DNA from 3 places in the Streptomyces sp. NPDC051207 genome. Region 1 is predicted to be linked to each of the others. Evidence: predicted binding sites of a transcription regulator. Region 1 holds the regulator's gene; each other region holds the start of a gene.
The links. The regulator HrcA, encoded in region 1, represses chaperone genes, less so after heat shock. The targets are predictions, from matches to a motif close to TTNGCACTCNGNNNNNCNGAGTGCNAA.
Positions count from the first base shown of each region.

Region 2: groL (chaperonin GroEL) is a predicted target of HrcA. The motif match lies at 978-1,004, and genes of this name have one in related genera.
Region 3: groES (co-chaperone GroES) is a predicted target of HrcA. The motif match lies at 2,007-2,033, and genes of this name have one in related genera.

Region 1 is NZ_JBFBAX010000020.1:37,219-40,488, forward strand. Features, by position in the region: gene dnaJ (molecular chaperone DnaJ) at 1-859, opposite strand, end outside; gene hrcA (heat-inducible transcriptional repressor HrcA) at 860-1,876, opposite strand; gene AB0M97_RS20265 (MBL fold metallo-hydrolase) at 2,038-2,763, shown strand; gene AB0M97_RS20270 (DUF3097 domain-containing protein) at 2,798-3,270, shown strand, end outside.
Region 2 is NZ_JBFBAX010000016.1:113,093-116,362, forward strand. Features, by position in the region: gene AB0M97_RS17835 (MoaD/ThiS family protein) at 1-158, shown strand, start outside; gene AB0M97_RS17840 (cold-shock protein) at 573-776, shown strand; gene groL (chaperonin GroEL) at 1,166-2,788, shown strand; gene AB0M97_RS17850 (NADH:flavin oxidoreductase) at 3,019-3,270, shown strand, end outside.
Region 3 is NZ_JBFBAX010000005.1:226,342-229,611, reverse strand. Features, by position in the region: gene groL (chaperonin GroEL) at 1-1,435, opposite strand, end outside; gene groES (co-chaperone GroES) at 1,552-1,860, opposite strand; gene AB0M97_RS07940 (polysaccharide deacetylase family protein) at 2,086-2,814, opposite strand; gene AB0M97_RS07935 (methyltransferase domain-containing protein) at 3,036-3,270, shown strand, end outside.

The DNA of each region.
Region 1 (3,270 bases):
TCTCCAGCGGCACCTTCGTGCCGAGCGCCGCCGCGGTCATCGGGAGGGTGACCGTGCAGTGCAGGTCGTCGCCGCGCCGCTGGAACTGCGAGTGCGGCAGCTCGTGGATCTCCACGTACAGGTCGCCGGCCGGGCCGCCGCCGGGGCCGACCTCGCCCTCACCGGCGAGCTGGATGCGCGTGCCGTTGTCGACGCCCGCCGGGATCTTCACGGTCAGCGTGCGGCGCGAGCGGACCCGGCCGTCGCCGGCGCACTCCGGGCAGGGCGTCGGGACGACCGTGCCGAAGCCCTGGCACTGCGGGCAGGGCCGCGAGGTCATGACCTGGCCGAGGAAGGACCGGGTGACCTGGGAGACCTCACCGCGGCCCCGGCACATGTCACAGGTCTGCGCCGAGGTGCCCGGGGCGGCGCCCTCGCCGCTGCACGTGGTGCACACGACGGCCGTGTCGACCTGGATGTCCTTGGTCGTGCCGAACGCGGCCTCGTCGAGCTCGATCTCGATGCGGATCATCGCGTCCTGGCCGCGGCGGGTGCGCGAGCGCGGCCCGCGCTGCGACGCCGTGCCGAAGAACGCGTCCATGATGTCGGAGAAGTTCCCGAAGCCGCCGGCCCCGAAGCCGCCCGCGCCGGCGCCGCCGGCCTGCGAGAGCGGGTCGCCGCCGAGGTCGTAGACCTGCTTCTTCTGCGGGTCCGACAGCACCTCGTAGGCGGCGTTGATCTCCTTGAACCGCTCCTGTGTCTTGGGATCGGGGTTGACGTCCGGGTGCAGCTCGCGAGCGAGCCGCCGGAAGGCCTTCTTGATCTCTTCCTGCGACGCGTCGCGGCGCACGCCGAGAACGGCGTAATAGTCCGTGGCCACCTACGACTCCGCCAGGATCTGTCCGACGTACCGTGCCACTGCGCGTACCGCTCCCATCGTTCCCGGGTAGTCCATGCGGGTCGGTCCGACCACGCCGAGCTTGGCAACCGCCTCGCCGCCCGAACCGTAGCCGACCGACACGACGGACGTGGAGTTGAGTCCTTCGTGGGCGTTCTCGTGACCGATCCGTACGGTCACGCCCGGATCCTTCGCCTCGCCGAGCAGCTTCAGGAGCACCACCTGCTCCTCCAGCGCCTCGAGGACGGGCCGGATCGTGAGGGGGAAGTCGTGCCCGAAGCGGGTCAGATTGGCGGTGCCGCCGATCATCAGCCGCTCCTCGTTCTCCTCGACGAGCGTCTCGAGGAGGGTGGACAGCACCGTCGAGACCGTACCGCGGTCCTCCGCCTCGAAGGCCTCCGGCAGATCCTCCACCAGGGTCGGCACGTCCGTGAAACGACGGCCCGCGACCCGGCTGTTGAGCCGTGCCCGCAGGTCCGCGAGCGCCATCTCACCGAACGGCGCCGGGCAGTCCACCACCCGCTGCTCGACCCGGCCGGTGTCCGTGATCAGCACCAGCATCACCCGCGCGGGCGCGAGTGACAGCAGCTCCACGTGCCGCACGGTCGAGCGGGTCAGCGAGGGGTACTGCACGACGGCGACCTGCCGGGTGAGCTGCGCGAGCAGCCGCACCGTACGGGCCACGACGTCGTCGAGGTCGACGGCGCCCTCGAGGAAGTTCTGGATCGCGCGCCGCTCGGGCGGGCTCATCGGCTTGACGCCGGCGAGCTTGTCCACGAACAGGCGGTACCCCTTGTCGGTGGGGATGCGCCCCGCGCTGGTGTGCGGCTGCGCGATGAACCCCTCGTCCTCCAGGGCCGCCATGTCGTTGCGCACGGTGGCCGGGGAGACGCCGAGGTTGTGCCGCTCGGTGAGCGCCTTGGAACCGACGGGCTCCTCGGTGCCGACGTAGTCCTGGACGATCGCGCGCAACACCTGAAGCCTGCGTTCACTGAGCACCGCGCACACCTCCAGCTGTCGTCCGCCGCCGCCGTCCCTGGCACTCGGCTCGCGCGAGTGCCAGACTTCCCCGGCCAAGTGTACGGCCGTGGGGTGCACCGGGGGCAAGGCCGGTCCCACGCCGCCGTGCCCGGGTCCGCCGTCCCCGCTAGCGTCGCGGTATGACGGTGACTTGGGAAGAGCTGGGGTGGGAGCGCGTGGCCGGCGGGGTGGGCCGGTGCCGGCTGCCTCGCTGGGACTGCACGGCGGGGCTCGTCGTCGGCGCCGGGGCGGCGCTGCTGATCGACGCCGGGTCCGGCCTCGCGGAGGGCGCGCGGCTGCGGGAGCAGGCGGAACGGCTCACCGGTCACCGTGTGACGCATCTCGCGCTGACCCACCCGCACTTCGACCACGTCCTCGGCGCCGGCGCGTTCGCCGGGGCGGAGACGTACGGCGCGGTGGGCGTGGACGCGCTGTTCGGGGCGCGCGGCCGGGAGGAGCTGCGCGCGGACGCGGTGCGGCACGGGCTGGACGCGCGGGCCGCCGAGGAGGCGGCCGACGCGCTCGCGCCGCCCCGCCACCTGGTCAGCGGCGAGTGGACCCTGGACCTCGGCGGCGGCCGGCAGGTGCTGCTGGCGAACGTGGGGCCGGGTCACACGGCGCACGACCTCGCCGTCCTGGTGCCCGGAGACCGCGAGGTGGTCTTCTGCGGCGACCTGGTCGAGCAGTCCGGCGAGCCGCAGGCCGGGCCGGACGCGGTGCCCGCGCAGTGGCCCGCCGCGCTGGACCGGCTGCTGGCCCTCGGCGGCGAGGACGCGCTGTACGTGCCCGGTCACGGGGCGGTGGTGGGCGCGGCGTTCGTGCGGGCACAGCGCGACGAGCTGGCGGCCCGCTTCGGCGTGTCGTGACCGCCTGACGGCCGCTTCTCCTATCGTCGTTCGAATGCGCCCACCCGTCTCCCGTCCCCGCCCTTCCGGCGATGGCCCGTCGGGCCCGCGTTCCCGTGCGTACTCCCCCGACCTGACGCCTCCCTGGAAGAAGCCGAAGCCCGTCCCGGAGGTCCCCGCGGAGCCCGGTCTGGTGGTGGAGGAGCCCGGCAGCGGCTTCTGCGGCGCGGTGATCGGCTGCGAGGCGGGCACGGTGACCCTGGAGGACCGCTTCGGCAAGCACCGGGTGTTCCCGCTGGAGCCGCGCGGCTTCCTGCTGGAGGGCAGGGTGGTGACCCTGGTGAAACCGGCCGGCGGCCCCGTACGGCCCACCCGTACCGCCTCCGGTTCCGTCGCCGTGCCCGGCGCACGCGCGCGCGTGGCCCGCGCCGGCCGCATCTACGTCGAGGGGCGGCACGACGCCGAGCTGGTCGAGAAGGTGTGGGGCGACGACCTGCGCATCGAGGGCGTCGTCGTGGAGTACCTGGA
Region 2 (3,270 bases), on a different contig from region 1:
GCATCGCCGCCCGCGTCCTGGACGACCAGGGCAGGCTGCGCCGCTTCGTGAACGTCTACGTCAACGACGACGACGTCCGCTTCGAGCAGGGCCTGGACACCGCGACGCCCGAGGGCGCCGGCGTCTCCATCATCCCGGCGGTCGCCGGCGGCTGCTGAGCCCCCGATCACCCACCGTTCGCCGGGTTGCCCCCTCCGTGAGAGAAACGGAGGGGGCAATTCTGCAGGGTTGAGCACGGTAGAGTTGGGGAACCGGGCTTGATCCACATGCCAAGCGCATATGAACTCCGGTTCCGCTTGCGATGAGAAGTAGCCAAAGTGTGTGGCTCTTTTGCGACATTGGTTCCTTTTGTGGAGCCCGACTTGCCCTGAACTCGGGCGAATTCTCACTACATTCCGGACCGCGCGCGTCCAGATTTCTCGTCCGATTGACCTGTTGCAGACGGCAGTTGGACAGATACATTCGGCCGCGGTCGACGCGTTCCGGCGCACGCCCCCACCGTGGGGGGTGAGGTCTGACCCGGGTCCGCGAAGTGTGGATCTGTGCAAGGGCCAGTAATAGGGGAGTTAGGCATGGCTCAGGGCACCGTCAAGTGGTTCAACGCGGAGAAGGGGTACGGCTTCATCGCGGTCGACGGTGGTGCGGATGTTTTCGTCCACTACAGCGCGATCCAGATGGACGGGTACCGCACCCTGGAAGAGGGCCAGCGGGTCGAGTTCGAGATCTCGCAGGGCCAGAAGGGCCCACAGGCCGACATGGTCCGCGTCACTGCCTGAAAAGCGCGCGGCTGCCGCAGACCGGTTCTTCAGGCGAAGGGTCCGTACCTCCGGGTACGGGCCCTTCGTCGTGCCCGGACGGCGCCCGGGGCGTGCCGCGGTCGCGCCCGGAGCGCGCCGGGCCGGACCCGGAGCGTGCCGGGAACCCGTGCGAGCGCTGTTCGCGCGCGGCTGAGCGCCCCCCTGGATACCGGGCGGGCGCTTGCACTCGGCAGGGGCGAGTGCTAATCATTGGCGTTAGCACTCTGAAGGTGAGAGTGACAACGTAAGGACCGGGTCGGTGAGGCCACGGGCAAGGTGGAGCAAGGAACCACCGGCCGGGGGCCGTCCGTCGCGGGCGCGGGCGCGGTCCGAAGTAATCACCCCCAGTCCTGGAGGGACCACTTCACATGGCCAAGATCATCGCGTTCGACGAGGAGGCGCGGCGCGGCCTCGAGCGCGGCATGAACCAGCTCGCGGACGCCGTCAAGGTGACGCTCGGCCCCAAGGGCCGCAACGTCGTCCTCGAGAAGAAGTGGGGCGCCCCCACGATCACCAACGATGGTGTCTCCATCGCCAAGGAGATCGAACTCGAGGACCCGTACGAGAAGATCGGCGCCGAGCTGGTCAAGGAAGTCGCCAAGAAGACGGACGACGTCGCCGGTGACGGTACGACCACGGCGACCGTTCTCGCCCAGGCCCTGGTGCGCGAGGGTCTGCGCAACGTGGCCGCCGGCGCCAACCCGATGGCCCTGAAGCGCGGTATCGAGAAGGCCGTCGAGGCCGTCTCCGCCGCCCTGCTGGAGCAGGCGAAGGACGTCGAGACCAAGGAGCAGATCGCCTCCACGGCCTCCATCTCCGCCGCCGACACCCAGATCGGCGAGCTCATCGCCGAGGCCATGGACAAGGTCGGCAAGGAAGGCGTCATCACCGTCGAGGAGTCCCAGACCTTCGGTCTGGAGCTGGAGCTCACCGAGGGTATGCGCTTCGACAAGGGCTACATCTCGGCGTACTTCGCCACCGACATGGAGCGCATGGAGGCCGTCCTCGACGAGCCGTACATCCTGATCGCGAACTCCAAGATCTCCAGCGTCAAGGACCTGCTCCCGCTCCTGGAGAAGGTCATGCAGTCGGGCAAGCCGCTGCTGATCATCGCCGAGGACGTCGAGGGCGAGGCCCTGTCGACCCTGGTCGTCAACAAGATCCGCGGCACCTTCAAGTCCGTCGCCGTCAAGGCCCCGGGCTTCGGCGACCGCCGCAAGGCCATGCTCGGCGACATCGCGATCCTCACGGGCGGCGAGGTCATCTCCGAGGAGGTCGGCCTCAAGCTGGAGAACGCGACGCTGGACCTGCTGGGCAAGGCCCGCAAGGTCGTGATCACCAAGGACGAGACCACCATCGTCGACGGTTCCGGCTCGGCCGACCAGGTCCAGGGCCGCGTGAACCAGATCCGCGCCGAGATCGAGAACAGCGACTCGGACTACGACCGCGAGAAGCTGCAGGAGCGCCTGGCGAAGCTCGCCGGCGGCGTGGCCGTCATCAAGGCCGGTGCCGCCACCGAGGTGGAGCTGAAGGAGCGCAAGCACCGCATCGAGGACGCCGTGCGCAACGCCAAGGCGGCCGTCGAGGAGGGCATCGTCGCCGGTGGTGGCGTGGCCCTGCTGCAGGCCTCCCAGGTCTTCGAGAAGCTGGAGCTGGAGGGTGACGAGGCGACCGGTGCCCAGGCCGTCAAGCTGGCCCTGGAAGCCCCGCTGAAGCAGATCGCCGTCAACGCCGGCCTCGAGGGCGGCGTCGTGGTGGAGAAGGTGCGCAACCTGACCCCGGGCCACGGCCTGAACGCCGCGACCGGCGAGTACGTCGACCTGGTCAAGGAAGGCATCATCGACCCGGCCAAGGTGACGCGCTCCGCGCTGCAGAACGCCGCGTCGATCGCCGCGCTGTTCCTCACCACCGAGGCCGTCATCGCCGACAAGCCGGAGAAGGCCGCCGCGCCCGCCGGTGGCGGCATGCCGGGCGGTGACATGGACTTCTGATCCTCCCGAGGATCGGACCGTCCGTCAGTACGGAGGACCGGGGGCGGCATTCCCTGCACGGCAGGGGGTGCCGCCCTCGGGCGTGTCCGGTATCACATCGGGGCGCGGCGGGACGCCGGAATGCCGTGCGCGGCGCGGCCGTTGAGGGCTGGTGAGCGCTTTAATGCACGCGCACATACCAGTTGGTCGGAAGTCTGCCTTCCGTCTGCCGTCGACGCCGAGGAGTCCTCATGGCCGCCCCCGCCCCCGAGACCGCCGTCCAGACCGCCGCCTCCCGAGCTGCGGAGATCCTCTCCCGCCCGGTCGGCATCAACGGCCTGACCGTCCCCAACCGCGTCGCCATGGCGCCCATGACCCGCATGTTCTCCCCGGGCGGCATCCCCGGCGAGGACGTCGCCTCGTACTACGCCCGCCGCGCCGCCGCCGGTGTCGGCCTGATCATCACCGAGGGAACCTACGTCGGCCACGAGTCGGCCGGGCAG
Region 3 (3,270 bases), on a different contig from region 1:
TGAAGCCCTGGCCCTTGTCGAGCTCGGCGACCTTGGAGGTGATGACGTAGCCCTCCAGGCCGGCGTTCTCGGCGATCCAGCGCAGCGGCTCGACGGCGGCGCGGCGCACGACCGCGACACCGGTGGCCTCGTCGCCGGTCTTGCCGAGGTTGCCCTCCAGGACCTTCACGGCGTGGACGAGCGCGGAACCGCCACCGGAGACGATGCCCTCCTCGACCGCGGCGCGGGTCGCGGAGATGGCGTCCTCCAGACGGTGCTTGCGCTCCTTCAGCTCCACCTCGGTGGCGGCGCCGACCTTGATCACGCACACGCCGCCGGCCAGCTTCGCGAGGCGCTCCTGGAGCTTCTCGCGGTCCCAGTCGGAGTCGGTGTTCTCGATCTCGGCCTTGATCTGGGCGACGCGGCCCTGCAGGTCCTCGGCCTTGCCGGCACCCTCGACGATCGTGGTGTCGTCCTTGGTGACGGTGACGCGGCGGGCGGAGCCGAGGACGTCCAGGCCGACCTGGTCGAGCTTGAGGCCGACCTCCTCGGAGATGACCGTGGCGCCGGTGAGGACGGCCATGTCCTGCAGCATCGCCTTGCGGCGGTCGCCGAAGCCGGGGGCCTTCACGGCGACGGCGTTGAAGGTGCCGCGGATCTTGTTCACGACCAGGGTCGACAGGGCCTCGCCCTCGACGTCCTCGGCGATGATCAGCAGCGGCTTGGAGGCGTTGGCCTGGATGACCTTCTCCAGCAGCGGCAGGAGGTCCGCGATGGCGGAGATCTTGCCCTGGTGGATCAGGATGTACGGGTCGTCGAGGACGGCCTCCATGCGCTCCTGGTCCGTCACGAAGTACGGCGACAGGTAGCCCTTGTCGAAGGCCATGCCCTCGGTGAAGTCCAGCTCCAGACCGAAGGTGTTGGACTCCTCGACGGTGATGACACCGTCCTTGCCGACCTTGTCCATCGCCTCGGCGATCAGCTCGCCGACCTGCTGGTCCTGGGCGGACAGCGCGGCGACGGCGGCGATGTCGGACTTCTCGTCGATCGGGCGGGCGGTCGCGAGCAGGTCCTCGGAGACGGCGGCGACGGCCGCGTCGATGCCCTTCTTCAGGGCGGCCGGGGAGGCGCCGGCGGCGACGTTGCGCAGGCCCTCGCGGACGAGCGCCTGGGCCAGCACGGTCGCGGTGGTCGTGCCGTCACCCGCGATGTCGTTGGTCTTGGTCGCCACCTCCTTGACCAGCTGGGCGCCGAGGTTCTCGTACGGGTCCTCGATCTCGACCTCGCGGGCGATGGTGACGCCGTCGTTGGTGATGGTGGGGGCGCCGAACTTCTTGTCGATGACGACGTTGCGGCCCTTGGGGCCGATCGTCACCTTCACCGTGTCGGCGAGCTTGTTGACGCCGCGCTCGAGGGCGCGACGGGCGTCCTCGTCGAACTTCAGGATCTTCGCCATGGGAGCGTGAGCCCTCTCGGAAATCTGGGTGAAAGTACTGCGCCCCGGGCGCCCGGCTTCTTAGGTCGCGGGGCCAGGGGCGCAGTTCTGGTCAAACGGTGCTGCTTCGAGGTGACTTACTTCTCGATGATCGCGAGCACGTCGCGGGCCGAGAGGACGAGGTACTCCTCGCCGTTGTACTTCACCTCGGTCCCGCCGTACTTGCTGTAGAGAACGACATCGCCGACGGATACGTCGAGCGGAAGACGGTTGCCGTCCTCGAAGCGGCCCGGGCCCACGGCCAGGACGACGCCCTCCTGGGGCTTCTCCTTGGCGGTGTCCGGAATGACCAGGCCAGAGGCCGTGGTCTGCTCGGCGTCGAGCGGCTGGACCACAATGCGGTCCTCGAGCGGCTTGATGGCAACCTTGGAGCTGGCGGTCGTCACGATCCGACCTCCCCCTTCGGAGATCTCACGGGGTTAACTGTCTGAGGTGGCGACCAGGTCGATCCGTCGTCGCGGGTGCCGGACCTGCCCGTCGCGTTGTTGGCACTCTCCTGGGGGGAGTGCCAGAGCCGAGACTATGACCGCGGTTAGCACTCGGTCAAGCGGAGTGCCAATTGCGCGCGGCGCGGCGGGGGGATTCCCGGTGATCGACCGAGTTCGCGGCCTTCAGTTCCCAGGAGTGGGCTGGAGGTAGTCCTCCAGGCGGCCCACCCGCAGGCCCCGCTTCTCGATCGTCTCCAGGAGGCGGGCCGTGCGGGTGTGCAGCGGCAGGGCCGGGCCTTCCGCGGACGGGACGGAGACGATGTCGCCGGGGGCGAGGCGCGGGACGCCTCCGGTGAAGGTCAGTCCGGCGCCGGCGGTCAGGGTCGCCCGCCACAGGACCAGGGCGCGGATGCCGCAGGTCGACGCCGCTTGGCGGGTGACCGTGTCGTAGCGGCCGTGGGGCGGGCGGAACAGGTGGGGGCGGATGCCGAAACGGGACGTGAGTTTGTGCTGCTGGCCGCAGATCTCCGCGCGCTGCCCCGCGTACGGCAGGCCGCGCAGGGCCAGGTGGTCCAGGGTGTGGTTCTGGATGCTCGCGCCGACCGCGCGCAGCCGGGCGAAGTGCGCGTAGCCCGGGCCGACGACGCTGTCCGTGAGGAACAGGGTGACCGGCAGACGGCGCTCGCGTACGAGGCCGATGAAGGCCGGGTCGCGTCCGGCGCCGTCGTCGTAGGTCAGGAAGACCACCCGGTCGCGGGTGGGGACCCGCGTGACGACCGGCGGGAGGGCGGCGGGGGGCGCCGCGGGGCGTGCGAGGGCGTGCGGGGCGCGGTCCGTGGACTTGCCGCCCGAGGAGTCCGGGGCGGGCGCGCAGCCCGTGAGCAGCAGTGCCGTCAGTGCGGCCGTGGTCATCAGGTGGCGGCGCCCTGTCACCGGGCGCCCTCCGGCCCGGCCGCTCCCGGCTGCGGCGGCACGGCGGTGCCACCACGGAACCGTGCCCGCCGAACAACCCGGCCATTGTCGTTTTGTCCTACTCCCCGCATGGGGCCGGATCCTCCCAGGCAGCTGCCCGGAATCCGGCCCGACACCGCCGCCCGGGGCACACCGTCCACCGACTGGCCCACAATGACCCGGTGAACGACCTCGCCCCCCTCCTGACCCCCGAAGGCCGCGCCCTCCTCGAGGAGGTCCGCGGCACCGCCCCCGCCGAGGAACTCGCCGTCGCCACCCGGCTGCGCCGCGAGCACCCGGCCGAGCTGGTGTCGGCGGCGCTCGGCCAGGCCCGGCTGCGGCAGCGGGCGGTGGCGAAGTTCGGCGCCGAGGACGCCGGGCGGATGTTCTTCACACCGAACGGGGTCGAGCAGTCGA